DNA from 3 places in the Enterobacter chuandaensis genome. Region 1 is predicted to be linked to each of the others. Evidence: riboswitches for the same ligand, from Rfam matches in the RefSeq annotation. Region 1 holds a riboswitch; each other region holds the start of a gene.

Region 1 (9,568 bases):
GCAGGACCGCATCGATCAGCTGGTACAGCTGGTGGGCGACAAGGCCGCCGTGCGCCAGATGCTGGTCTCACACCTTGGGCGCAGTTTTCGTCAGGGTCGGCATATTCTGCGGGTGCTCTACTACCGTCCGATGAAAAATCTGTTGCCCGGCACGGCATTACGGCGCTCTGAAACCCACATGGCCCGACAAATTTTCAGCGGCCTGACGCGCATAAATGAGGAAAACGGGGAACTGGAAGCGGATATCGCCCACCACTGGCAGCAGCTTTCTCCCCTGCACTGGCGTTTCTTTTTACGCCCGGGCATTCACTTCCACCACGGTCGCGAGCTGGAGATGAGTGACGTCATCGCCTCTCTGGAACGCGCCCGCACGCTTCCGCTCTACTCGCACATCTCGCGCATTCACTCCCCCACGGCCTGGACGCTGGATATTGAGCTGTCTCAGCAGGATAAGTGGCTGCCCTGGCTGCTGGGCTATGTGCCGTCGATGATCCTGCCCGGCGAGTGGGAATCGCTGAGCAATTTTGCCAGCCAGCCGATTGGCACCGGTCCCTACGCCGTCTCGCGCAATAACAACAATCAGCTCAAGATACGCGCCTTTGACGACTATTTTGGCTACCGGGCGTTGATCGACGAAGTGAACGTCTGGGTGCTGCCGGACCTTAACGAAGAGCTGAGCGCCGGGCTAACGCTGGAAGGCCCAACCACCGGTGAAAAGGCCGTCGAGAGCCGCCTTGAGGAGGGCTGTTATTATCTGCTGTTTGACCGTCGCACCCATCGCGGGGCAAGCCACGACGTGCGTCAGTGGGTAAGCCACATTCTGGCCCCTGCGAACCTGATCTACCATGCCGACATTCAGTATCAGGCCTGGTGGTTCCCGGCCTACGGCCTGCTTCCACGCTGGCACCACGCGCGTCCCGCACGCTGCGAAAAGCCTGCCGGGCTGGAATCCATCACCCTGACCTACTACCGCGAGCACGTGGAGCACCGCTTTATCGCTAAAATCATGATCCGGCTGCTGGCGGCCGAGGGGGTCACGCTGGAGGTCAACGAAGTCGACTATGACGAATGGCACCAGGGGGATATCACCAGTGATATCTGGCTCAACAGCGCCAACTTCACCCTGCCGCTCGATTTCTCGCTCTTCTCGCACCTGTATGAAGTCCCGCTGATCCAGCACTGCATCGATCGGGACTGGCAGCAGGACGCCGCCGGGTGGCGCGCGGGTGAGATGAATCTGGCCACCTGGTGCCAGCAGTTGCTGGCCGAACAGGCGATCGTGCCGCTGATCCACCACTGGCTGATGATCCAGGGGCAGCGCAGCATGCGCGGCCTGCGGATGAATACCCTGGGCTGGTTTGATTTTAAATCCGCCTGGTTTGCGCCGCCGGAGCCATAACGCTTTCGTAATATTCACCAAATCATTACAATACTGCCGTTCTCAACGGGGTGCTGCATCACTGATGTGCGCTGAGATAATACCCGTCGAACCTGATCCGGATAACGCCGGCGAAGGGATTTGAGGCTGTCGCTCAAAATCCTTTGCCACTCAACCCTGAGGTGCAAAGTGTTAAAAAACGTTCTTCCCCTGCTGGCGCTGGTTGCGCTGCCTGTTTTTGCTAAGCCCGTCCTGACGGTCTACACCTACGACTCCTTCTCCGCTGACTGGGGCCCTGGCCCGGTGGTGAAAAAAGCCTTCGAAGCCGACTGCAACTGCGAGCTGAAGTTCGTCGCGCTGGAAGATGGCGTGTCGCTGCTCAACCGTCTGCGCATGGAAGGGAAAAACAGCAAGGCCGACGTGGTGCTCGGGCTGGATAACAACCTGCTGGAAGCCGCGACGCAAACCAAACTGTTTGCCAAAAGCGGCGTGGCGGCAGATGCCGTTAACGTGCCGGGCGGCTGGAAAAACGACACCTTTGTGCCGTTCGATTACGGCTACTTTGCTTTTGTTTACGACAAAAACAAGCTGAAAAACCCGCCAAAGAGCCTGAAAGAGCTGGTCGAAAGTGACCAGAAGTGGCGCGTGATTTACGAAGATCCGCGCACCAGCACGCCGGGTCTGGGCCTGCTGCTGTGGATGCAGAAAGTCTACGGGGATAAAGCGCCGGAAGCGTGGCAGAAGCTGGCCGCTAAAACCGTCACCGTCACCAAAGGCTGGAGCGAAGCCTACGGCCTGTTCCTGAAAGGAGAAAGCGATCTTGTGCTGAGCTACACCACCTCTCCGGCCTACCACATTATCGCCGAAAAGAAAGACAACTACGCGGCTGCGAATTTCGCTGAAGGTCACTACCTGCAGGTGGAAGTGGCGGCCCGTACCGCCGCCAGCAAGCAGCCGGAACTGGCCGAGAAGTTCCTGAAATTTATGGTTTCACCGGCGTTCCAGAACGCCATTCCCGCAGGCAACTGGATGTATCCGGTCACTGACGTTGCGCTGCCCGCAGGTTTCGAGCAGTTGACCAAACCAACAACCTCGCTGGAGTTTACGCCGCAGCAGGTTGCCGCGCAGCGTGCCGCATGGGTAAGTGAATGGCAACGCGCCGTCAGCCGTTAATTCCCGGCTGGTTAATGCCCGGTCTGCTCGCCGCCCTGCTGATGGTGGCGGTCAGCCTGGGGGCGTTCCTTGCACTGTGGTTTAACGCGCCGGAGAGCGACCTGTTTGCGCTCTGGCACGACAGCTATCTCTGGCACGTTATCCGGTTCTCCTTCTGGCAGGCGTTTCTCTCCGCGCTGCTGTCGACGCTCCCGGCCATCTTCCTCGCGCGGGCGCTGTACCGCAGACGCTTTCCCGGCAGGCAGGCGCTGCTGCGCCTGTGCGCCATGACGCTGATCCTGCCGGTTCTGGTGGCCGTTTTTGGTATTCTGAGCGTCTACGGTCGCCAGGGCTGGCTGGCCTCGCTCTTTGCGTCTTCAGGCCTGGAATGGACCTTCTCTCCCTACGGGCTGAAGGGCATTCTGCTTGCGCACGTCTTTTTCAATATGCCAATGGCAACGCGTCTCTTTTTGCAGGCGCTGGAGAACATACCCGGTGAGCAGCGCCAGATTGCCGCCCAACTCGGCATGCGCGGCTGGTCATTCTTCCACTTTGTTGAATGGCCGTGGCTGCGCCGCCAGATTGCCCCGGTAGCCGCACTGATCTTTATGCTCTGCTTTGCCAGCTTTGCCACCGTGCTCTCTCTCGGCGGCGGGCCGCAGGCGACTACCATCGAGCTGGCAATCTATCAGGCCTTAAGTTACGACTACGATCCGGGCCGCGCCGCGCTGCTGGCGATGGTGCAGATGGCATGCTGCCTTGTGCTGGTGTTGCTGAGCCAGCGTCTGAGTAAAGCGATTCCCGCAGGAAGCAACAGCATTACAGGCTGGCGCGATCCGCAGGACAGCCTGCACAGCCGCGTCTCGGATTTTATGCTGATCGCGCTGGCGCTCCTGCTTCTGCTGCCGCCACTGCTGGCTGTTATCATTGATGGTCTGAATATGAACGTGCTGTCAGTACTGCAACAGCCCGTCCTCTGGCAAGCGACATGGACCTCATTGCGCATCGCGCTGGCAGCGGGGCTAATCTGCGTGACGCTGACCATGATGCTGCTCTGGAGCAGCCGCGAGCTGTACGCGCGACATGCCCGTAGAGCCGGACACGCGCTGGAGCTGTCGGGCATGCTGATTCTGGCGATGCCGGGCATCGTGCTGGCGACAGGGTTCTTTTTGCTGTTCAACAGCACCATCGGCCTGCCGGAAAGTGCCGACGGCATCGTGATTTTCACCAACGCACTGATGGCCATCCCTTACGCGCTCAAGGTGCTGGAAAACCCGATGCGCGACGTCAATAGCCGCTACAGTTTGCTGTGCCAGTCGCTGGGCATGAAAGGCTGGCAGCGTCTGAAAGTGGTGGAACTCCGCGCGCTGAAACGCCCGCTCGCCCAGGCGCTGGCCTTCGCCTGCGTGCTGTCGATTGGCGATTTTGGCGTAGTGGCGCTCTTTGGCAATGAAGATTTCCGCACGCTGCCGTTCTGGCTTTATCAGCAAATTGGCTCCTATCGCAGCCAGGACGGCGCGGTCACGGCACTTTTACTGCTGGTGCTGTGCTTTGCGTTATTTACCGTTATCGAAAAACTTCCGGGGCGTGATGTTAAAACTGACTGATGTAACCTGGCTTTACCAGCATCTGCCGATGCGCTTCACGCTCTCCGTGCGTCAGGGGGAGATGGTCGCTGTACTTGGCCCAAGCGGCGCGGGAAAAAGTACCCTGCTCAATTTAATTGCCGGTTTTTTGCCGCCTGCCAGCGGGTCGATAGTCATCGATAATCGTGATTTCACCCATGCCCCTCCGGCTAAACGCCCGGTATCGATGCTGTTTCAGGAAAACAATTTGTTCAATCATCTTACGGTGTGGCAGAACATCGCGCTGGGGATGGATCCGGGGTTAAAACTCGATGCTGCGCAGCGGCAAAAGCTGGCGGCGATCGCCGAACAAATGGGGCTTTCCGCCTTCATCGACAGACTGCCAGGCGAGCTTTCCGGCGGCCAGCGCCAGCGCGTGGCGCTGGCGCGCTGTCTGGTGCGCGAGCAGCCGATCCTGCTGCTTGATGAGCCGTTCTCGGCGCTCGATCCCGCGCTGCGCCAGGAGATGCTCTCGCTGGTGGAGGAGGTTTGCCAGCGCGAGCAGATCACGATGCTGATGGTGTCGCACAGCATTGAAGATGCCGCACGGATTGCGCCCCGATCGGTGGTCATTGCCGAAGGACGTATTCTATGGGATGGGGAAACGGAAGAACTGCTGAGTGGTAAAGCGGGGGCGTCTTCATTGTTGGGCATTCGTACGGTCTGATGCCCTCTCCAAGGGAGAGGGAAAAGTCCTTAACGGCTGACCACTTTTAATAAAATCTCGCCGTACACTGGCATCAGCGGGTGGCGAATCAGCGCGACCAGGGCCACCACGGCCACACCCAGCGTCAGCGGGGCCAGCCAGATCAGGCGCGCGCGCGGGAGATAGCGCGTCAGGCGATCGACGCTGGCTTTCGCGCTGCGCCACAGGCGCCAGCAGAGCCAGGCCGCCAGCCACAGCAGTACCGCCGTTCCCAGCAGCAGCCACTTAAACTCACCGCTTTGCATACCGTCAGGGATATCGATCGCCGCCCCCGCCAGGATACCCGGCAGGAAGTAAAACGGCGGCCAGAAGACGCAGCCGATAATGTTCGGCACTACAAACTTCGCGACGGGCAGATCGAGCATCCCCGCCACCATCGGCACCAGCGGACGCGTTGGCCCGACAAAGCGGCCGACGAGAATGGTGAACATGCTATGCTGGTGCAGCGCATGCTCGGTTTTATCCAGCAGCGCTTTGTTCTTCTTCATAAACGACCAGCGGTGCAGCGGCTTCTTAAAGCGCCAGCCCAGCCAGAAGGAGATCCAGTCGCCCAGCAGGCAGCCGATAATCCCGGCCAGCCACGCCTGCCAGAAATTGACCTCACCGCTACCGATCAGCGCACCGAGCCCCGCCATCATCACGGTGCCGGGCAGGATCAGCCCAACCAGCGCCAGCGATTCGAGAAACGCCACCAGCGCCACGGCGATGAGCGAGTACATAACGGACTGGGTAATAAAGTGTTCCAGCAATGCCTGCATAACTATTCCGGTCAGAAAACGAATCAGCGATTCTGCTTAGCGCCCCGCACCGCGTCAAGGCATCAATTGTCTGAATAGTTTACAGGATGCTCCTGAAGTTCACCTGAATGTTTACCGTTTATTCACATCCCGCGCGGAATTCGCTCGGGCTGGCGCCAGTGCACTTCTTAAACACGCGAGAAAAATAGAGCTGATCTTCAAAGCCCACGTTGCGTCCGACGGTCGCGATAGGCATCCGGGTGGTGCTGAGCAGCAGTTTCGCCTGGCTGATGCGCTGATCTTCACGCCAGCTCAGCACGCTGACGCCAAGCTGCTGGCGGAACAGATGTGAGAGCCGCGACGGCGACAGGCAGACGTGCTGGGCGACGCTGGCGATATCAAACTGGCTGTCGGCCAGATGGTCGCTGATGTACTGGCAGGCGTCGCGGACGCGGTTGTCCAGCGGTGGGTTAAGGGATTCGTTGATGGCTTCCATGCGGCGCAGCAGCACCTGCTCGAGCAGGTTAATGGCCAGCAGCTCGGCGTAACGCCCGCCCGCCTGCCCCGCCTCAATAATCTGCGCGAACAGCTCACGAAACTGCGCCAGATGCGCCTCATCCGGACGGTAAAAACCGGTTTGCGCGAAAATGGCCGGCCACGACAGCCACTCCTGCCAGTAGGCGCGCGGACGGAAATAGACCCACTGGTGATACCACTCTTTGGCGTCCGGGTGACGCCCGTAGTGGTGGATTTCCCCTGGCGGGAACAGCAACATATCGCCGGGGCGGCAGATAAACTGCCGATCGCCGTTTTTGATCACCCCTTCCCCGCGTACGGTCAGGTTGAGAATATATCCTTTCATGCCGAGCGGTCGGTCGACGTAAAAATCGAGATATCCCTCGGCCTCGATAGGGGTCAGTCCCGCCACAAGGTGCGCGTTAAACGAGTATCCCGGCAGCAGGGGATCGTTTTGCGGTTCGGCCATAGATTCAGTTCTCCCAAGGGTCCTGAAGGAAACCAATTGTCCATATCACTAAAAGCAGGTTAAAAATGGCCCGCAAAAAGATCTTAAAAGCATCACGCCTCTTTTACGTCCGCCATGTTTCAGCCTTTCCCCCTGATTTCTCCGCCAGCACGGGCAGATAAGCAGTAACAAAAGTGTCTATAAGTGCGGCAGAAATGTCCACATTGAATATTTGCACGGCGTCACACTTTCAATCGCAACAGCAATTTAGTCCATAAGATTAGCGGATCCTGCCTGACGATTTTCGCCCCCAGTCTCTAATGTTCTTCCATACCTGTTTTTTGGATGGAGCAACACCATGGCAATTGCAATTGGCCTCGATTTTGGCAGCGACTCGGTTCGCGCGCTGGCAGTGGACTGTACGTCCGGCCAGGAGATAGCAACCAGCGTTGAGTGGTATCCGCGCTGGCAAGAGGGGCGCTACTGCGACGCGCCGAACAACCAGTTCCGTCACCACCCGCGCGACTACATCGAGTCGATGGAAGCGGCGATCAAAACCGTACTGGCCGAACTGACCGACGCCCAGCGGGCCGATGTCGTGGGCATTGGCGTCGACAGCACCGGCTCAACGCCAGCCCCGGTAGACGCTGAAGGCCGCGTGCTGGCGCTGCGCCCCGAGTTTGCCGACAACCCGAACGCCATGTTCGTACTGTGGAAAGACCATACCGCCGTAGAAGAGGCAGAAGCCATTACCCGTTTATGCCACCAGCCGGGTAAAACCGACTACTCGCGCTACATCGGCGGGATCTACTCCAGCGAGTGGTTCTGGGCCAAGATCCTCCACGTTACCCGCGCCGACGCCTCCGTTGCGCAGGCGGCGGCATCGTGGATTGAGCTGTGCGACTGGGTGCCAGCCCTGCTCTCCGGGACTACCCGTCCGCAGGACATCCGCCGCGGCCGCTGCAGCGCCGGGCACAAATCCCTGTGGCATGAAAACTGGGGCGGCCTGCCGCCAGCCGCGTTTTTCGACGATCTCGACCCGATCATCAACAAGAACCTGACATACCCGCTGTTTACCGACACCTTCACCGCCGATATTCCGGTCGGCACGCTCTGCGAAGAGTGGGCGAAACGCCTCGGCCTGCCGCAAAACGTAACCATCTCCGGCGGCGCGTTTGACTGTCATATGGGCGCCGTGGGCGCGGGCGCGCAGCCAAACACGCTGGTCAAAGTTATCGGCACCTCAACCTGCGACATCCTGACTGCAGATAAAGCCAGCGTCGGCGACCGCGCGGTGAAAGGTATCTGCGGCCAGGTTGACGGCAGCGTGGTGCCGGACTTTATCGGCCTTGAAGCCGGTCAGTCCGCGTTTGGCGATATCTACGCCTGGTTTGGCCGCGTGCTCGGCTGGCCGCTGGACCAGCTGGCGACGGCACATCCAGAACTGAAAACCCAGATCGCCGAGAGCAAAAAGCAGCTTCTGCCGCAGCTCACCGAAGCCTGGGCAAAAAATCCGTCTCTCGAACACCTGCCGGTGGTGCTGGACTGGTTTAACGGCCGCCGTACGCCGTTTGCCAACCAGCGCCTGAAAGGGGTGATTACCGATCTCAACCTGGCGACCGACGCCCCGGCGCTGTTCGGCGGTTTGATTGCCGCAACCGCCTTCGGTGCCCGCGCCATTATGGAGTGCTTCACCGAACAGGGCATCGACGTGAATAACGTGATGGCGCTGGGCGGCATCGCCCGTAAAAACCCGGTGATCATGCAGGCCTGCTGCGACGTGCTGAACCGTCCGCTGCAGATTGTGGCCTCCGATCAGTGCTGCGCGCTCGGCGCAGCAATTTTCGCCGCCGTGGCCGCAGGCATCCATGCCGACATCCCGACCGCGCAGCAGCATATGGCGAGCGCCGTCGAAAACACGCTCCAGCCGCGCGCCCGGCAGGCACAACGCTTCGAACAGCTTTATCAGCGCTACCAGCAGTGGTCAAAAAGCGCCGAGCTTCACTATCTCCCTGTCGCCGCCCCGGCCAAAAGCACCGCGGACACTACGGCAACCCTGACCCATTAAGGACACGATGATGACCATTTTTAATAACTATGAAGTGTGGTTTGTGATTGGCAGCCAGCATCTGTACGGACCGGAAGCGCTGCAGCAGGTAACGAAACACGCGGAGCACGTGGTTAACGCGCTGAACGCGGAAGCCAAACTGCCGTGCAAGCTGGTGCTGAAGCCGCTGGGCACCACGCCGGACGAAATCACCAATATCTGCCGTGACGCCAACTACGACGATAAATGCGCTGGCCTGGTTGTGTGGCTGCACACCTTCTCGCCGGCCAAAATGTGGATCAACGGCCTGTCGATCCTCAACAAACCGCTGCTGCAGTTCCATACCCAGTTCAACGCCTCCCTGCCGTGGGACAGCATCGATATGGACTTCATGAACCTGAACCAGACCGCACACGGCGGCCGCGAGTTCGGCTTCATCGGCGCGCGCATGCGCCAGCAGCACGCGGTAGTCACCGGCCACTGGCAGGACGGCAAGGCGCAACAACGTATCGGCTCCTGGATGCGTCAGGCGGTCTCTAAGCAGGATACCCGCCATCTGAAAGTGGTGCGTTTCGGCGACAACATGCGTGAAGTGGCGGTCACCGACGGCGACAAAGTGGCCGCGCAGATCAAGTTCGGCTTCTCCGTGAACACCTGGGCCGTGGGGGACCTGGTGCAGGTGGTGAATGAAATCAGCGACGGCGACGTGAGCGCGCTGGTGGACGAGTACGAAAGTAGCTACCGCCTGACGCCTGCGGCACAAATCAACGGCGACAAGCGCCAGAACGTGCTGGATGCGGCGCGCATCGAGCTGGGCATGAAACGCTTCCTGGAACAGGGCGGTTTCCATGCCTTTACCACCACTTTTGAAGACCTCCACGGCCTGAAACAGCTGCCGGGTCTGGCGGTACAACGTCTGATGCAGCAGGGCTATGGCTTTGCGGGCGAAGGCGACTGGA
Region 2 (9,568 bases), 560 kb from region 1:
TGAAAATGTGCGAGCGTTGCGCAAACGTTTTCGTTAAAATGCTCGCGCTTAATAAGGATGCCCCGTCAGGTGTGTTAGATGAGTTTTTCGGAGGAAAATTCATCTAACGCTCTCTGTAATCGTGAAATCCAGGGGATTTACCATGCAACAACGTCGTCCAGTCCGCCGCGCTCTGCTCAGTGTTTCTGATAAAGCCGGTATCGTCGAATTCGCTCAGGCACTTTCCGCACGCGGTGTGGAGCTGCTTTCTACAGGCGGTACCGCTCGCCTGTTAGCAGATAAAGGTCTGCCGGTAACCGAAGTGTCCGATTACACCGGTTTCCCGGAAATGATGGATGGACGCGTCAAAACCCTGCACCCGAAAGTGCACGGCGGCATTCTTGGCCGTCGCGGGCAGGACGACTGTATTATGGAACAGCATGATATCGCCCCAATCGATATGGTTGTCGTTAACCTCTACCCCTTCGCCCAGACCGTCGCCCGCGAAGGCTGCTCTCTGGAAGATGCCGTAGAGAATATCGATATCGGCGGCCCGACCATGGTGCGCTCCGCAGCCAAGAACCATAAAGATGTGGCTATCGTGGTAAAGAGCGGCGACTACAACGGCATTATTAATGAGATGGATGCTAACGAAGGGTCGCTCACACTGGAAACGCGTTTCGACCTCGCCATCAAAGCCTTCGAACACACCGCAGCCTACGACAGCATGATCGCCAACTACTTCGGTAGCCTGGTGCCTGCCTACCACGGTGAAAGCAAAGATCCTTCTGGCCGCTTCCCGCGCACCCTGAACCTGAACTTCATTAAGAAGCAGGATATGCGTTACGGCGAGAACAGCCATCAGCAGGCTGCCTTCTATATTGAAGAAGAGATAAAAGAAGCGTCTGTTGCGACTGCCCAGCAGGTTCAGGGCAAAGCGCTCTCCTATAACAACATTGCCGACACCGACGCCGCGCTGGAATGCGTGAAAGAGTTCAGCGAGCCAGCCTGCGTTATCGTCAAGCACGCCAACCCATGCGGCGTCGCGGTAAGCACCTCTATTCTGGATGCCTACGATCGCGCCTACAAAACCGACCCGACCTCCGCGTTCGGCGGCATTATCGCCTTCAACCGCGAGCTGGATGCTGAAACCGCGCAGGCCATCATCTCCCGCCAGTTTGTCGAAGTGATCATCGCGCCATCCGCATCCGAAGAAGCGCTGAAAATCACCGCGGCGAAACAGAACGTGCGCGTGCTGGTTTGCGGTCAGTGGGCTGAACGCGTGCCGGGCCTGGACTTCAAGCGCGTGAACGGCGGCCTGCTGGTTCAGGATCGCGATCTGGGTATGGTGGCAGAAGCCGACCTGCGCGTAGTGACTAAACGTCAGCCGAGCGAACAGGAACTGCGCGACGCGCTGTTCTGCTGGAAGGTCGCGAAGTTCGTGAAATCCAACGCTATCGTCTACGCCAAAGAGAACATGACCATCGGGATAGGCGCAGGCCAGATGAGCCGCGTCTACTCCGCAAAAATTGCCGGCATTAAAGCAGGCGATGAAGGTCTGGAAGTGAAAGGCTCCGCTATGGCTTCTGATGCCTTCTTCCCGTTCCGTGACGGCATCGACGCGGCTGCTGCGGTGGGTATCACCTGTGTGATCCAGCCTGGCGGCTCTATCCGCGACGACGAAGTGATTGCCGCAGCCGACGAACACGGCATTGCGATGATCTTCACCGACATGCGTCACTTCCGCCATTAATCCCCGGAGCAGAAAATGAAAGTATTAGTGATTGGAAACGGCGGGCGCGAGCACGCTCTGGCGTGGAAAGCGGCGCAGTCTCCGCTGGTGAAAACGGTCTTCGTGGCGCCGGGCAACGCCGGTACCGCACTGGAACCCGCGCTACAGAACGTGGCTATCGGCGTGACCGACATCCCGGCCCTGCTGAGTTTTGCTCAGAGCGAGAACATCGACCTGACCATCGTCGGCCCGGAAGCGCCGCTGGTCATTGGCGTGGTTGACGCCTTCCGCGCCGCGGGCCTGAAAATCTTCGGTCCAACGGAAGGCGCCGCACAGCTGGAGGGCTCCAAAGCCTTCACCAAAGATTTCCTCGCGCGTCATAACATCCCGACGGCGGAATACCAGAACTTCACCGAAGTGGAGCCTGCTCTGGCTTACTTACGTGAAAAAGGCGCGCCGATTGTTATCAAGGCCGACGGCCTGGCCGCCGGTAAAGGCGTTATCGTGGCGATGACGCTCGAAGAAGCGGAAGCCGCGGTTCAGGATATGCTGGCGGGTAACGCCTTTGGTGACGCGGGCCACCGCATCGTGATCGAAGAGTTCCTCGACGGCGAAGAGGCGAGCTTTATCGTGATGGTCGACGGCGAGCACGTTATGCCGATGGCCACCAGCCAGGACCACAAGCGCGTGGGCAACGGCGATACCGGCCCGAATACCGGTGGGATGGGCGCTTATTCCCCTGCCCCGGTGGTGACAGATGAAGTGCACCAGCGCACCATGGACCGCATCATCTGGCCAACCGTGAAAGGGATGGCGGCGGAAGGCAACACCTACACCGGTTTCCTCTATGCGGGTCTGATGATCGACAAGCAGGGTAACCCGAAGGTCATCGAGTTCAACTGCCGATTTGGCGATCCGGAAACGCAGCCGATCATGCTGCGCATGAAATCCGATCTGGTGGATCTGTGCCTGGCGGCCTGCGAAGGCAAGCTGGACGAGAAAACCTCCGAGTGGGATGAGCGCGCGTCTCTGGGCGTGGTGATTGCTGCGGGTGGCTATCCGGGCAACTACAGCACCGGGGATGAGATCCACGGCCTGCCGCTGGAAGAGATTGACGGCGCGAAGGTGTTCCATGCCGGTACGAAGCTGGCTGACGACGATCGCGTCCTCACCAACGGCGGCCGCGTGCTGTGTGCAACCGCGCTGGGTCATACCGTGGCAGAAGCGCAGAAACGCGCCTATGCGCTGATGGCGGATATTCACTGGAACGGCAGCTTCAGCCGTCAGGATATTGGTTATCGTGCGATTGCGCGGGAGCAGGGAGAGTAACTCTCTCCTCACCCTCTCCCCTAAGGGGAGAGGGAACCGCTCGCAGCCCCTTTAGAAACTCTTCTCTGTCGGCTGCCAGGTGCAGAAGTCTTCGTTCGCCACCAGCAGCAGCTGAGAGCCTTCCGGCGCTTCAAGCCAAGCCACACTCACTTCCATTGATGAATGACGCTGACGGCGTTGAATGTGTTCTGTTGCCCAGGATTCGAGCTCAGGCTTGACCGTCTGCCCTTCGCAGGTGGTCACCGTCCCATCGGCATGCCAGCGCCCCTGGCGCAGCACAACGCGTCCCAGACGCAGCGCGTCGCTTGTCTGACGGATTTGTTCGGCACGATAACGGTAGAGGGCGATTTGATCGCTGGAAAGCTGCTGTTTTTGACCACTGACTTCGCGCTGCATAAAGCTCAGCTCGCCGTGGTCGTCAAAACGCACTTTCACGTGTTCGGGGGTCTTGCTGTAGATGTTCAGTTCGATCAGCGACAGGTCATCTCCCTGCCAGCGATACTCCGCAGTCGACGTATTGCCGTTATGCCACGGGCTGAAGGCAGAAAGCAGATGCACTTCACCGCCAGAATCTTTTCGCCAGATCCTGACCGCACCCTGGTTGTCAGCGTAGCCGCTGGCGGTAAACGGCGGCAGGGAGGTGTCGTGGCTACAGGCGGATAACAGCAGCATGCCCGCCAGCGCGAGCGTTCCGCGCCAGAATGACAAAAGGGGCGTTGCCGCCCCTTCGTTAAAACTGTTCACTGCCACGCGTCTTACTTAACTGCGTCTTTCAGTGCTTTACCAGAAACAAATGCCGGCACGTTAGCTGCGGCGATTTTGATTTCTTTACCGGTCTGCGGGTTGCGGCCAGTACGCTCAGCGCGGTGGTTCACTTTGAAGGTACCGAAACCAACCAGTTGTACAGCATCGCCTTCTTTCAGAGACTCAGTAATAGCAGCCAGGGTAGATTCCAGAGCAGCTTTAGCCTGCACTTTAGACAGATCAGCCTTGTCCGCAATTACATCAATCAGTTGAGTCTTGTTCATAAGTTATCCTTTCAATGTGTTTATCGCTTGCTAAGCATCGAGTGCGACGAAAATGCCAAAAAAGCACTCTCCTGCATACACGCACCGATAGCCACTTTTTTTCGCCCCCCAAATGTAGACCAGACGGGGGGCAGAAGGGAAGAGTCGAGGTGCGACAAAACAGGCGTTAAATCACGTTTTGTTGTCTCATTGGTTAAAAATTATACCAATATTGCTCTCACCAGCCTCACGCAGGTCCGCGCGCAGCCCTTTGATCAGCTCTATATCGCGTTCTTCACATTCTGCCAGCAGGCGGAAAATCTCCCACTGAATATCCCATTCCTGTTCAACGGCCGGGTTAGCACGCAGCTCTTCGTCGGTCATTTCGCGGCCTGCCTGGGTCATTTCAAGCATCGCGACGGTCGTAATGGATGCCTTACTGACTTCAATGGCGTGCTCCAGCGTTTCCCCGCTCAGACGGGAGTGGATCAGCTCGCTCAGCGCCACGCAGGCATCAATGGCCGGGTAGACGCCGTACAGGTCGAAATCATCCGCTGCCGGGATCGCCTCTTCCAGCTTTTCGAGCTGAGAGTCGAAGTTTACCTTCGCGTCTTTCACCGTCAGCGTTTCCCAGATTAAATCCAGGATACGACGATAAATCTGGCCTTCGCCAAACTCCGTTTGCTTGCAGAACGCGGCATAGTTGGGGTACATGCGCTCGCACAGGCAAGCCATAAACGTCACGTGCTGCCAGCTTTCCAGCTTCTCAAGGCGCAGATGAATCGGGTTTTGTAACATGATGATGTCTCGAATCGGAAATTAGCCGCAGTTTACCTGAATCACGGCTGAATTTCCTGCCAACGAACAAAAGCCGGTCGCGAGGAGGCAACGGCATCAGCCCAGCGCGTCGGCTCCGGTAAACGGTAGCCCTTCATGCAACGCTGCACCCACGCCAGCGCGCTGTCCATGCTCACACGGTGCCCGGTCGCGATAAACAATGGATTACAGCGTGCCTTGCTGCGCCAGACCCACGCCAGCTGCTCGCCTTTATGGATAAGCGGCGCCAGTGCACCCGGCTCGGCAGAAAGAGGTTCAAACGCCCCACACAGGCGTTTCTTGGCGACACCAATGGTCGGCACGTCCACCAGCAGCCCAAAGTGGCTGGCCACGCCTAAGCGACGCGGATGGGAAATACCGTGCCCATCAACAAACAGCAGGTCAGGTTTTTGCGAAAGTTGCTCCCACGCGGCCAGCAGCGCGGGATATTCGCGGAAGGAGAGAAAGCCGGGGATGTACGGCATGGTGGTCGCGATACGCGCTACCTTGTACTCCACCAGCTCCAGCGAAGGGTATTTCAGCACCACCATCGCCGCTCGCGTCACTTCGCCGCCCTGCTCGAACCCAACGTCCGCTCCGCCAATGTACTGCGGAGGATCCTTATCCAGACGATCCTCGCGGATCACCGATGAAGCCAGTTCGATTTGCTGAGCGCGTAGCGACGCGAGATCCATAACCACTCCTTACTTGTGATACTGGGCAGAAAGCCGATGCACCGCCTCCACAAATACGCCAGCGTGTTCTGGCGGCACATCCTGATGAATGCCATGGCCGAGGTTAAAGACGTGCCCTTCACCCTGGCCGAAACCAGACAGTATAGTCGACACTTCTTCTTCAATACGTGCTGGCGGCGCATAGAGCATGGACGGATCCATGTTGCCCTGCAGCGCCACTTTGTCGCCCACGCGACGGCGCGCATCGGCAATATCGGTCGTCCAGTCGAGGCCCAGCGCGTCGCAGCCGGTCGCCGCCATCGCTTCCAGCCACTGACCGCCGCCTTTGGTAAACAGCGTCACCGGCACGCGGCGACCTTCGTTTTCACGCAGCAGGCCGTCAACGATTTTGTGCATGTAGTACAGGGAGAACTGCTGATAATCACGCCCGGTCAGCACGCCGCCCCAGGTGTCGAAAATCATCACCGATTGCGCACCGGCTTTAATCTGCGCGTTCAGATAGAGGGTAACGCTCTTCGCCAGCTTGTCGAGCAGCGCATGCAGGGCCAGCGGCTCGGCGTACATCATCTTTTTAATCATGGTGAAGGCTTTGCTACTGCCCCCTTCAACCATATAGGTCGCCAGCGTCCACGGGCTGCCGGAGAAGCCAATCAGCGGCACTTCACCTTTCAGCTCACGGCGAATAGTGCGCACAGCGTTCATCACATAGCCCAGCTCGCCTTCCGGGTCGGGGATCGGCAGCTTATCCACGTCGGCTTTACTTTTGATTGGGGAGGTGAAGCGCGGACCTTCGCCAGTTTCGAAATAGAGCCCAAGGCCCATGGCATCCGGGATGGTCAGAATGTCCGAAAAGAGAATGGCGGCATCCAGCGGGTAGCGGCGCAGCGGCTGGAGCGTCACTTCACAGGCCAGCTCGGCGTTTTTGCACAGCGACATAAAATCACCCGCCTGCGCGCGCGTGGCTTTGTACTCTGGCAGATAGCGTCCCGCCTGGCGCATCATCCACACCGGGGTGACATCAACGGGCTGGCGCAGCAGCGCACGCAGATAACGATCGTTCTTCAGTTCGGTCATTTTTGCAGTTCCTTAAGCGTCATGGCCTCAGTGTAACACTACTCATACTCGGCCCGACACATCGCCACGGTATCTTCTATCAGCCGACGCGCCACCGTACCCGGTGGGGGTAAAAGAGGCAAATCGTCATAACGATACCAGTTCGCCTCCAGCAGCTCTTTCTGGTCGATAACGATCTCGCCGCTGTCGTATTCCGCCATAAACGCGGTCATCAACGACATCGGGAACGGCCACGGCTGCGACGTCACGTAGCGCAGGTTTTTCACCTTGATTCCGCTCTCTTCCATCACCTCGCGCGCCACCGCCTGCTCCAGCGTTTCGCCCACTTCGACGAAACCGGCCAGCACGGTATGAATGCCGTTGCGATGGCGGGTATGCTGCGCCAGCAGGATGGAATCGTCCCGGCGGATGGCGACGATGATGCACGGCGCAATCTGCGGATAGTAGCGTTCACGGCAGTGGCCGCAGAGCAGAGCCCACTCGGTTTTGCTCGGGTGCATGGTGTGTCCGCAGTAACCGCAGTATTTGTGCGAGCGATAAAACTCCGCCAGCTGCACGCCCCGCCCCGCCAGCTGGAACAGCCCCGCGTCCAGATCCAGCACCTGGCGAACGGATCCCATATCCTGACGCCGGGATTGCCGGATCAACCACACCGGATCGCCCTGCCACTCGCCGATTCGCAGAGCGGGCTGACCGACAAGATCGAAGATTTCTGCCGCACCGTAGGGGATTTCTCCACCGGGCAGCCACAACTTTTGTTCGTGGCTGACGATCCACCAACCCAGATCTGATTTTTCAATAATACGATCCATATCTATTGCACTACCTTCGCTTCACTGACATGTTGTTAGCATTGTGGTTACATTTTGGGTAAGTAGATCCCATTCTAAACTTTGCGGAGTCGACCATGTTAAACCAGCTAGAAAGCCTGACGGAGCGCGTTGGAGGAAGTAACACACTGGTGGATCGCTGGCTACATGTACGCAAGCATCTCCTCGTGGCGTATTACAATCTGGTCGGTCTTAAGCCTGGCAAAGAATCCTTTATGCGGCTGAATGAAAAAGCGCTGGATGATTTTTGTCAGAGCCTGGTCGACTACCTTTCCGACGGCCATTTCAACATTTATGAACGCATTATCCGCGAAATGGAAGGCACAACCCCCTGTTTAGCGGCCAGCAAACTTTGTCCGCTGCTGGAAGCCAACACTCAGCAGATCATGGATTACTACGATTCCACGCTCGAGAATGCCATCGATCACGATAATTATCTTGAGTTCCAGCAGGCGCTATCCGACCTCGGTGAAGCGCTGGAAGAACGATTCACGCTGGAAGATAAGCTGATTGCCCTCGCACTGGACCATGATTTGAACATCATTAACGAAGAGAACGTCGTGCGCCCTGCTTGAGTTCTTAATCGTTAACGAGTAATTTACAACCATTCGCCCCTCTCACGAGGGGGATTTTTCTTGTCGGAGTGCCCAGTGTGAAAGCACGGGCTGAGACCGTTAATTCGGGATCCGCGGAACCTGATCAGGCTAATACCTGCGAAGGGAACAAGAGTCACACTGCTGTTGTATCGCCCCCGGGCGATCTTCTCTTGCTTCATCCGTCGTCTGACAAGCCATGTCCTTCACTTTTGGAATGAGCTATGTCTACTACTAAACTGACCCGCCGCGAACAGCGCGAACACGCCCAACGCTTCATCGACACCCTGGAAGGCACCGCTTTCCCGAACTCGAAACGCATCTACATTTCCGGCTCGCAGGCCAATATCCGCGTCCCAATGCGTGAAATCCAGCTCAGCCCGACGCTTATCGGCGGCAGCAAAGATAACCCGCAGTACGAAGACAACGAAGCCGTACCGGTATACGACACCTCCGGTCCGTACGGCGACCCTGATGTTGCCATCAACGTGCAGCAGGGTCTGGCAAAGCTGCGCCAGCCCTGGATTGACGCGCGTAACGACTGCGAAGAGCTGAGCGTGCGCAGCTCGGCGTACACCAAAGAGCGCCTGGCCGACGACGGTCTGGACGAGCTGCGCTTTACCGGCCTGCTGACGCCAAAACGCGCCATAGCAGGCAAATGCGTAACCCAGCTGCACTACGCGCGCCAGGGCATCGTTACGCCGGAGATGGAGTTCATCGCCATTCGTGAAAACATGGGCCGCGAGCGTATCCGCAGCGAAGTGCTGCGCTACCAGCATCCGGGTGAAGGCTTCGGCGCTCGCCTGCCGGAGAACATCACGCCGGAGTTTGTGCGTGACGAAGTGGCCGCCGGGCGCGCCATTATCCCCGCCAACATCAACCACCCGGAATCCGAGCCGATGATTATTGGCCGCAACTTCCTGGTGAAGGTCAACGCGAACATCGGTAACTCGGCAGTGACCTCCTCCATCGAAGAAGAGGTGGAAAAGCTGGTCTGGTCCACGCGCTGGGGTGCGGACACGGTGATGGACCTCTCCACTGGCCGCTACATCCATGAAACCCGCGAGTGGATCCTGCGTAACAGCCCGGTGCCGATCGGTACCGTCCCGATTTATCAGGCGCTGGAGAAGGTCAACGGCATCGCCGAAAACCTCACCTGGGAGGCGTTCCGCGACACGCTGCTGGAGCAGGCCGAGCAGGGCGTGGACTACTTCACCATTCACGCGGGCGTGCTGTTGCGCTACGTGCCGATGACGGCGAAACGTCTGACCGGCATCGTCTCGCGCGGCGGCTCCATCATGGCGAAGTGGTGCCTGTCCCATCATCAGGAAAACTTCCTCTACGAGCACTTCCGCGAGATCTGCGAAATCTGTGCCGCGTACGATGTCTCTCTGTCGCTGGGCGACGGCCTGCGTCCGGGCTCTATTCGCGACGCGAATGACGAAGCGCAGTTTGCCGAGCTGCATACCCTGGGCGAGCTGACCAAAATCGCCTGGGAGTATGACGTGCAGGT
Region 3 (9,568 bases), 2.3 Mb from region 1:
GCGCTGAATATCGCCATCGCCCTGAAACGGCTCGGCATTACGGCGCAAAACGCCCTGCCCGTCGGCCACGGCGTGTGGGCGGATATCATCCGCAACGCCATGGCGAAGCAGGATCTGCATAGCGCCGTGGAGGCCGAAACCGGCGACAACGGCTGGTGCCTGGCGCTCGTTGAGCCTGACGGCGAGCGCACCTTTATGTCCTTTAGCGGCGTCGAGAACCAGTGGCAGCAGCGCTGGCTTGACGGACTTCGGGTTCCGCAAAACAGCCTGGTTTATCTCTCCGGCTACCAGCTGGCCTCACCGTGTGGCGAGCTGCTGACGGGCTGGCTTGAAGGGTTGCGGCACGTGACGGCCTTTATTGATTTTGGCCCACGCATTGCCGATATTGCCGACGCGCTGATGGCGCGCATAATGGCCTGCAGGCCGATTGTGTCACTCAATCGTCAGGAAGCGGAGCTTGCCGCTGAGAGACTGGGAATGGAAGTGGAAACCCTCGGCGCGCAGTGGCAGCAGCGCTTCAGCGCCGCGCTGATTGTGCGCCATGATAAAGACGGTGCTACGTGGTATGACGGTGACGTCTCGGGCGTTGTTCCCGCGTTTCCCGCCACGGTCGTAGACACCATCGGCGCAGGCGACAGCCACGCGGGCGGCACGCTTGCCGGGCTGGCGGCGGGATGGTCGCTGGCCGATGCGGTTCTGCTGGGAAATGCCGTGGCGTCGTGGGTGGTCAGCCACCGGGGCGGCGACAGCGCCCCGACTCGCGACGAATTACTCCTCGCACACAAAGACGTATAGGTCGCTGCGACAGTAGCTGATGCTGTACTCTATCGGCCGGTGCTGCTGGTCAAGCGCAACCTGCTTAATCACCAGCACCGGTATTTTGTCATCCATTTTGATGTGCGCCTGAAATTCCTTGTCCGGCATGCGGGCGCTGACCCGTGAACGGGTGCGCTGCGGGAAGATATTCTGGCTGCGGAAATAGTCGTACAGCGAAATGCCAATCGCATCCGGATCGGGAATGAGCCCGACCGGCACCCAGGACTCTTCAATAGATACCGCGTCGTCGTCAACGTAGCGAATGCGTTTGAGCAGGAAAACCTCGCTCTCCGGGGGAATTGAAAGGTGATTGGCCACCTCATCCGGGCACTTCACCACCCGTTTGTTGACCCACAGCGTATTGGGCTTTTGGCCGCGCAGCACTACCTGCTGTGAGAACCCGCGCGCCGCCTTGAGCGAATACTCAAAGATGTTGTTGATTTGCGTCCCGTAGCCCCGGGCCCGCGTCACCACGCCCTCAGCCTCCAGCGCCTGCATCGCTTTACGCACGGTAATGCGCGACACCCCGGTTAACTGGCTTAAATCGCGCTCGCCGGGGAGAATATTCCCGTGCTCCAGCACGCCGCTGCGCACCGCGTTTTTAACCGTTTCGGCAAATTTCAGGTACAGCGGCGTGTTGTCCGGCGCGGCGATCCGTTCATTCAGTTGAGCGATTAACCGGGTATGCGCTTGTTCCATCTCTGTTTTTCTCAGGCGTGGTGTTTCTTGCCAGTATAAGGCTTACCACCATTCATGAAAATGGTGAACCGGCCCAATACCGTGACCCACCTCCAGAGTATCGGCTTTGGCAAGTGCGGCCGAGAGCCAGGTTTTCGCTTCACGCACCGTATCGGCCCAGCTGTCATGCCGGGGACGCAGCGCCGCCAGCGCGGAAGAGAGAGTGCACCCCGTGCCGTGGGTGTTTTTGGTCTGTACGCGCGGGGTCGTAAAACGCTGTTCGCCGTCACGGGTGAAAAGCCAGTCCGGACTTTCGGCATCATCCAGATGCCCGCCTTTCATCAGCACCGCCCCGCACCCCATCGCCAGCAGCGCTTTCCCCTGCTCTTTCATCTCACGTTCTGTTTTTGCGTGCGAGGTGCCTAACAGCGCGGCGGCTTCCGGCAGATTGGGCGTGATGAGCGCCACCTGCGGCAGCAACTTACTGCGCAGCGTCTCAACGGCGGAGACGGAGAGCAGCGGATCGCCGCTTTTTGCCAGCATAACGGTATCCAGCACCACGTTTTGCACCTGATAGCGTATAAGCCGCTCGGCTACCGCTTCCACAATATCCGTTTCGGCCAGCATGCCAATTTTGGTGGTATCAATGCGCACGTCGCTGAATACCGAATCCAACTGCGCGGCGACAAAATCCGGCTCGATACGGTAGACCGACTGCACCCCGCGCGTGTTTTGCGCCACCAGCGCGGTAATCACCGAGCAGCCATAGGCACCCAGCGCGGAGAAGGTTTTCAGGTCAGCCTGGATACCTGCGCCGCCGCTGGGGTCGGTACCGGCGATAGTGAGGGCGTTAATCCGTTTCATGCCTGCTCCTCCAGCGTATAGAGCGCATCCAGGAACGCGCTGGCAAAACTGCCTGGCCCATGTGACTGCGCAACGGCTTGCGTTCCGGCACGCTTCATCCATCCGCAGGCGGCGGCAACGTTATCCAGCCGGTCGCCCGGCAGCGAGCAGCTCGCCGCCACAACGGCAGAAAGCGCGCACCCGGTTCCCACCACGCGGGTCATTAACGGGTCTCCGCCCGTGACCGTTCGGGTCCGCTCTCCGTCAGTGATGTAATCCACCTCGCCGGTGACGACCACAATGGCATGGGTCTGACGGGCCAGCGCCTGAGCGGCAGGCAACGCGCTGGCGGCAGTGTCGGTGGTATCAACGCCGCGCCCGCCCGCGCTCATTCCGGCAAGGGCCAGGATTTCGGAGGCGTTGCCGCGAATGGCGGCCGGTTTCAGGGCCAGGATTTGATGGCAAAAGCGGGTGCGGAACGTCAGGGCACCCACCGCAACCGGGTCCAGCGTCCAGGGTTTACCTGCCGCCACCGCGCTTTCAATCGCCCGACGCATCGACTGCGCTCGCGGAGAGGTCAGCGTGCCGACGTTAATCAGCAGCGCATCGGCGATGGCGGCGAACTGTTCAGCCTCTTCGGCCTCAATCACCATCGCGGGGGATGCACCCAGCGCCAGCAAAACGTTAGCCGTAAAGGTCTGTACGACGTCGTTGGTCATACAGTGGGTCAGTGGAGAACGGGTTCGGAAGTGGTGTAAAACGTGTAAATCGAGCAGGTCAGGCTGCATGGTTTCGCTCCTGCCTTGCGTGAAGAAGCGATGACCGGGAAGGCATCTGACTTCCCTACGCTGGCATTATCCAGATCAGGTAATACGGGTATTTCTCAGCCTTCACAAAGAAGGGCACCCCGAGTCATTTGGTAAGAATTGACTTACTTTTTGCCAGATTAGGGGAAGTTTCATGCTGACGCAAGCGCCCTTTCGAGGTTCGCTTTCTTCATGCAGCGGTGGTGCGAAAGAAAAGGCTAGCAGCGATAATTACAGGACTATTATGCCCCTCCTTTGAATCAACACCATTTTCTATAACAATTACATTACGTCCAAGAAACACTCACTTTTTTCAGCGTTTAAGAAATAGCTCTACCAACATAATTTTTTTCCGCTTTCAGTTAGTCTATTTTATGTTTCATAAAGCATTAAATCTTATTTCGAATGAAATATAAAGTGAACCCCAAACCGTTTAACCCCGCTAAATATTTAGCCTCTCAATCAAGGGGTTAACACGAAACGTGCATCTGGCCACGCACCTTATAAGTTAATGTAAACATTGAGATATTTTGCGACACCCCTTAAAAACTCACTTTGGCTATTCATGCCATTTATGATTTAGATCAATATCCAAAAACTCGCATTAATTGATAGTTACTGCACGTTACGAATTAAGTGATTTATTCAAAATTCTACGTAACCCCGTTATTTTAATCAGGCGTAACCAGACGTTACATCAACACGCCAGGATAGCTAGCCTTACCCATTTTTACTTTTTAAATGATGAGTGCTTTTAAAATGAAACTTGCTAAAAATGCCGTTGCATTTTTTGTATCCGGCGTTATTTTGACTGGTTCTATAAATGTAACTAAAGCTGCAGATGTAAACGTAAACCTTAACGATAACGTATCCAACGCAGGTACTTTTATTCAGATTCAGGGCACTGATAATACCGCTTATAATCTGGATAATATGAAAGCTGAAAACGTAACGCAAGACGGGCAGATCTATAACTTGCAAGGCGATCGTGAACGAATGCAAGACGAGATCAACGTAAGTAAAAATAATATCAGCACGAACACCGCTGATATCTCCTCTCTTCAAACGACTGTTTCTCACGTAGATCAGGAAGCTAAATTAGCAGGCGCTCTTGCCGACACCGCTAATACAAAAGGTGATGTGGCGTTAAAAGGCGTGCTTACTAACGGAACTGCAATTACTGATATTGAAACTGTTAATGCTGTGCAAGATAGCCGCCTGTTAGCTCTTGAGAATACACCAAAACCCACTAACGGCGTAGATGGAAAAGATGGCGCTAAAGGCGATAAAGGCGATACCGGTTCTACGGGCGCACAAGGCGTTGCTGGAGTTAACGGACGTGATGGAGCGAATGGTAAAGATGGCGTGATGACCACCGTGACACGAACGCAGGTAGACACGGCAACACAAGCTAAAGTCACAACTAATAGTCAGGCTATTACTGCCAAAGCACAGGAACTGCAGGCTACCAAACAGACATTACAGGCTCTGAATAACAACACCAACCAGCAATTTAGATCGCTGCGTGAGGAAGTCGATAATAACAAGAAAGAAGCAAACGCGGGTATCAGTGGCGCGATGGCGATGGCCGGTTTACCACAGGTGCAAACGAATCAGCGCGTGATGTTCTCGGCTGGCGGTGCGACTTACAACGGTGAAAGCGCTTTAGCGGTTGGGGCGTCGGTTAACTTTAACGAACATATGGTTGGTAAAGTGAGCTTCTCTGATGATACAGCAAATAACATGGGAGCTTCAGTCGGCGTAGGAATCGGCTTTTAATAAATAACCAGCATGACAAAATACATTGTTATCTCTGTAATATTGTACCTGATGCTTATTATCGTTGGCGCATGGTTAGGTATTATGTATCAGACTTATTATATTTGCGGCTATTAAACCTCCTTCTATCGAATATTTCATCTAAGGTATCATCATAATGATAAAGTCACTCTCAGCGGTACTAATAGCTAGTGCTGCCATCCTGATTTCTGCATGTACTTCACCTGCTCAGCGCATGGCCGAATGTGAGCGCCAGGGTATTAGCAAAGATACCTGCTACCTGGCTGAGCAAAATCGCCAGAATGTTTACAATGAAGCCGCACAAAATGCAGCATGGGCGAACGCACGTGATGCCGCTGCGGGTACGGGTATCTGGGCTAAAAAAAATGCGAAGCAACATGCACAGGCAGCTAAAGCGGTTCACACCTTTAAATGGGAAGGAATGAAGATCACGATTAAAGGCGAGATCCTAAATGTCGATGGCGTATTGGGCGCGCTGGATGAAAACGAGCCTCAGGCAAAAGTTTATTCACAAGGGCTATACACCTTCATTTACTATCCCGCTAAAGGCAAATTAGCGGTGAGTAAAGAGGGAAAGTTTGAAGGTTACGCAACAAAGATTAAATAGAAAACAGAGGCGACACCTGTCGCCTTTTTAATTTGCAGGCCTTAACGTATTACTCTAGCTGCCACGCCCCGGCATTAATAAGCGATGCCGTTCCCGTCCAGGCAAACAATGCCAGTTCGTGCGCCCCTTCATCAGGGTAAATGCGGCTGCTGAGGCACGCCTCACCTTCATTGACAAACACTTCCACAGACGAGCTGTCAACGAACAGGCGCAGGCTTAGCGTGTCGTTCAGGTTAAGCGCGACGCTTCGGGTGCCGCACAGGCCATACTGCGGATAATAGCGCTCCAGCACCAGGCGCTGCATCTGCGCATCGACGTAGAGACGTAATCCGTCACCAAGGCGAATGCCGTACTGCTCCGCGCTGCTGTTGACGCAATCCCACTGCAGTATGACCTCCATCGCATCACAGCTTTCCACCTGAACGATCTGCTGATTGTTGAGCGTGCTCACCGGCCAGGGGAACCATGCCACCCGCAGGCATTCGACTTCTCGGGCTGGCCGCATCTGCAGGCGGTTATCCGCACTTAGCGTCAGTTCGCGCGGCAAAGAGAGCATGCCAGCCCACCCATCCTGCTGTTCCGGAAGGGGGGATTCCCACATATCCAGCCAGCCGATAACGATGCGGCGTCCGTCAGGCGTCAGGAAGCTTTGCGGCGCATAGAAATCATGCCCGCAGTCCATCTCCACAAACTCACCTTCACGCACGAAAGGTTGGCCGGGCTGCCACTCCCCCAGCAGGTAGCCGCTCTGGAAAAGATTGCGATTGTTGAATCCCTCCGCAGCCAGCCCCTGAGGTGAAAACATCAGCACGCGTTTACCGTTGAGGGTGAAAAAGTCCGGGCATTCCCACATGTAACCCATCTCTTTTTCAGCCACCGCCAGCACGCCCATATCCTGCCATTCGCGCAGATCGTCAGAACGGTAAACGCGCACCTGGCCCGTCTCGCCATCCCGTGCACCGACAACCATGTACCAGCGCTCCCCTTCCCGCCACACTTTCGGATCGCGGAAATGATGCAGCCCAGGCGGCGTATCAACGATCGTTCCTTGTCGCGAAAAATGGACGCCATCACGGCTGGTTGCCAGGCACTGTACCTGATAAAGGTTAGCCTCGTCACCCGGATCGCCGTGGAATTTGTGTCCGGTATAAATCAGCGCCAGCGTATCGCCATCCACCACCGCCGAGCCGGAAAAACAGCCGTCCTTGTCTTCTGGCCCTTCCGGTGCCAGCGCCACCGGGAGATGTTCCCAGCGAACTAAATCCTTGCTGCGCGCATGGCCCCAGTGCATCGGCCCCCACTGGGTCGAGTACGGATGATGCTGGTAAAACGCGTGATACCAGCCGTCAAACCACACCAGGCCATTCGGGTCGTTCATCCAGCCGGCGCGCGCGGCGAGGTGGTAACGCGGATACCAGCGCAGGTTAAGATCGCCGCGTTTGGCCTGTAAGGCCTGTTCAGCTTTGGCTATGGAATACATCATTTATTCACTCTTTTCAGTCAGATAGTGGAGGGTTGCGGCATGAGCGGGTCAGAAGAAGACTTACCCGAGCGCAACAGGAAGATGGAGATGAGCGTGGTGCTGAAAACTAATAGCCCCATAATGAGATAGGATTGGGCAAAGCCGTATTTCTCATAGCTGTAACCCGCCAGCGGCGACAGAACCGAAGCAATCACCGAGCTTGTACAGGCAAAGCCCACCAGATAGAGGGTGGAAGAGAGCCGTTTATCAAAATGCAGGCTGTTGTATTTAAAGATTGAGACCAGCAATACGGGCAGTTCAACCGCGTGCAGCAGCTTGGTAATGGAGATGAGCACCGGCCCCTCAACCAGACCGGATGCCACCATACGCATTGCCATCACCATGCCCGCGAATATCAGGCCGTTTTTCGCGCCGAGGCGGTTTACCAGCCACGGGGCACAAAACATGCCCGCCGCCTCAAGAAAAACCTGGAAGGAGTTGAGATAGCCGTACATGGCGTTTCCTTCCTGCAACGTCGGGAACTGTGACGAGAAATAGACCGGGAACTGCTGATCGTAAACGCCGTAAATGCAGGTGCCGATAACGAAAAACACCAGCGCCCAAAAACGCGGCAGCGTCAGCAGGCGTAATGCGTCCTCCAGCGTGACCTTGCCACCGGACACCGCTTCCTGCATGGCGTGCGGGGCGGAAGAGACCCTGAGGCGCGCGAGCAAAACAAAAAACACCAGCCCGGCACAGCTCGCGACAGCGAAATTCAGCTTCGGATTAATGTTAAACAGGAGCCCCGCAAAAAAGGTTGCCACCGCCCAGCCAAGCGATCCCCACATTCTCGCCTTGCCAAACTCAAACTGGCTCTGACGGGCTACGCGTTCGGTATAGGATTCCAGCACCCCAATCCCACCGTTAAACGTCAGGCCGATATAAATCCCACCAAAAATACTGCCCAGCAATACGTTAATCTGCAGCAGATAGCCAAACAGCAAAAAGGCCGGGCCGGAAAGAATCAGCAGACTGGTCAGAAACCAGAGCAGGTGTTTGCGCAGGCCAAGTTTGTCCTGAATAAATCCATAACAGATTTGTGCAAACAGCGCGGATACGGAAAGCACGGCATAGATAATGCCCGTATCCCCCGCTTTTAAGCCCACTTCCTGATGGAGCCAGATAGAGAGCAACGAACCGGAAGATGACCAGGTGACAAAAAAGAAAAACAGTAATGCGCTCAGTAAGGGATAGCTGTGAGAGTGATGCGTTTTCATCATGACATTCTCATGTTGGAGTAATGACACAATGGTAACGTTAACATTTATGCTTTCTCATGCAGCTTGAGTGATATTTAAGATGTTAATCACGAAAGTTAACGTTAACATCAAGAGAATGAGATCGCGATCAAAAATTCATAAGTGAGGTAAGCGAGACTTAACCTGGTCATCAGCCTTCCTTTTACATCAGCGACTTAGTTGTATACCCTCTCACAGAGCATTAATGGAGTAAGAAAATGGCTTCCCTGAAGGACGTCGCAAAGCTGGCTAACGTATCGCTGATGACGGTTTCCCGCGCGCTTAACAGCCCGGAGCGTCTTAAACCGGAAACGCTGGCGCGCGTGCAGTGGGCTATCGAGCAGACCAGCTACGTTCCCGATCTGTCCGCCAAGAAAATACGCGGCGCAAACGCTTCACCTAAAACCATTGGCGTGCTGGCGCTCGATACGGTCACGACTCCGTTCTCGGTGGAGATTACGCTGTCTATTGAAGAGACGGCCAGGCTGCACGGCTGGAATAGCTTCGTCATGAATATGTTTGCTGACGACAACCCGGATGCCATCGTCGATCTTCTGCTCTCCCACCGGCCAGACGGGATTATCTACACCACGATGGGGCTACGTCAGGTTCCTTTTCCTGCCAAGCTGCTCACCCTCCCCTGCGTACTGGCCAACTGTGAAAGTGTCGGTGAAAAGGTCGCCAGCTATATTCCGGATGATGAACAGGGGCAGTACGCCGCCGTCAGGGCGTTACTCGCTGAGGGCTATCGGCAGCCCCTGTGTCTGCATTTACCGGTGGGCCATCTGGCCACAACCCGACGCCGTCAGGGGCTTGAACGTGCCTGCCGTGAAGCCGGGCTCGACCCGGACAGCCTGGAGCACAGCTATATGGCGCCCGGAGACGAGCATTATCGTGACATTCCGTCCGCATTGCTGGCGCGCATCCAGAATGGCATCCCCCGGTTTGACTCCGTTATCTGCGGCAACGATCGTATCGCGTTTATGGTGTATCAGACGCTGCTGGCGCAGGGGATTCGCATTCCTGAAGATGTCGCGGTTATCGGCTACGACAATATGGTGGGCATTGGAGAATTGTTCCAGCCCCCTCTTTCAACGGTTCAGTTGCCCCACTATGAAATTGGCCGCCTGAGCGCCCTTCACATTATTCATGGTGAACAGCACCGGGAAACGACGCGCGTTGAAAGTCCATTTTTAATGCGTGATTCCATTGCGCACGCCATGTGACCACCGCTTTTTGCCGGTGATGGAAAAATAAG

The links. A riboswitch is a leader RNA that binds a small molecule or an ion and turns the genes downstream of it on or off. The one in region 1 is predicted to bind thiamine pyrophosphate.
Region 2: it holds a riboswitch for thiamine pyrophosphate, as region 1 does, so the genes downstream of both, thiC (phosphomethylpyrimidine synthase ThiC) here and thiB (thiamine ABC transporter substrate binding subunit) in region 1, are expected to answer to the same signal.
Region 3: it holds a riboswitch for thiamine pyrophosphate, as region 1 does, so the genes downstream of both, thiM (hydroxyethylthiazole kinase) here and thiB (thiamine ABC transporter substrate binding subunit) in region 1, are expected to answer to the same signal.

Annotation. Positions count from the first base shown of each region.
Region 1 covers NZ_CP097173.1:807,022-816,589, reverse strand. Annotated here, with positions in the region: gene sgrR (HTH-type transcriptional regulator SgrR) at 1-1,399, shown strand, start outside; TPP riboswitch at 1,436-1,536, shown strand; gene thiB (thiamine ABC transporter substrate binding subunit) at 1,568-2,551, shown strand; gene thiP (thiamine/thiamine pyrophosphate ABC transporter permease ThiP) at 2,527-4,137, shown strand; gene thiQ (thiamine ABC transporter ATP-binding protein ThiQ) at 4,121-4,822, shown strand; gene MX657_RS03995 (DedA family protein) at 4,852-5,619, opposite strand; gene araC (arabinose operon transcriptional regulator AraC) at 5,738-6,583, opposite strand; gene araB (ribulokinase) at 6,921-8,630, shown strand; gene araA (L-arabinose isomerase) at 8,641-9,568, shown strand, end outside.
Region 2 covers NZ_CP097173.1:243,120-252,687, reverse strand. Annotated here, with positions in the region: gene purH (bifunctional phosphoribosylaminoimidazolecarboxamide formyltransferase/IMP cyclohydrolase) at 143-1,732, shown strand; gene purD (phosphoribosylamine--glycine ligase) at 1,748-3,040, shown strand; gene MX657_RS01190 (DUF1481 domain-containing protein) at 3,092-3,784, opposite strand; gene hupA (nucleoid-associated protein HU-alpha) at 3,796-4,068, opposite strand; gene MX657_RS01180 (YjaG family protein) at 4,255-4,845, opposite strand; gene nfi (deoxyribonuclease V) at 4,887-5,558, opposite strand; gene hemE (uroporphyrinogen decarboxylase) at 5,568-6,632, opposite strand; gene nudC (NAD(+) diphosphatase) at 6,671-7,444, opposite strand; gene rsd (sigma D regulator) at 7,540-8,037, shown strand; TPP riboswitch at 8,092-8,201, shown strand; gene thiC (phosphomethylpyrimidine synthase ThiC) at 8,280-9,568, shown strand, end outside.
Region 3 covers NZ_CP097173.1:3,121,671-3,131,238, forward strand. Annotated here, with positions in the region: gene MX657_RS15155 (PfkB family carbohydrate kinase) at 1-795, shown strand, start outside; gene MX657_RS15160 (GntR family transcriptional regulator) at 769-1,515, opposite strand; gene thiD (bifunctional hydroxymethylpyrimidine kinase/phosphomethylpyrimidine kinase) at 1,558-2,358, opposite strand; gene thiM (hydroxyethylthiazole kinase) at 2,355-3,125, opposite strand; TPP riboswitch at 3,161-3,257, opposite strand; gene MX657_RS15175 (YadA C-terminal domain-containing protein) at 3,903-4,922, shown strand; gene MX657_RS15180 (hypothetical protein) at 5,080-5,550, shown strand; gene MX657_RS15185 (glycoside hydrolase family 32 protein) at 5,600-7,033, opposite strand; gene MX657_RS15190 (MFS transporter) at 7,051-8,292, opposite strand; gene MX657_RS15195 (LacI family DNA-binding transcriptional regulator) at 8,529-9,536, shown strand.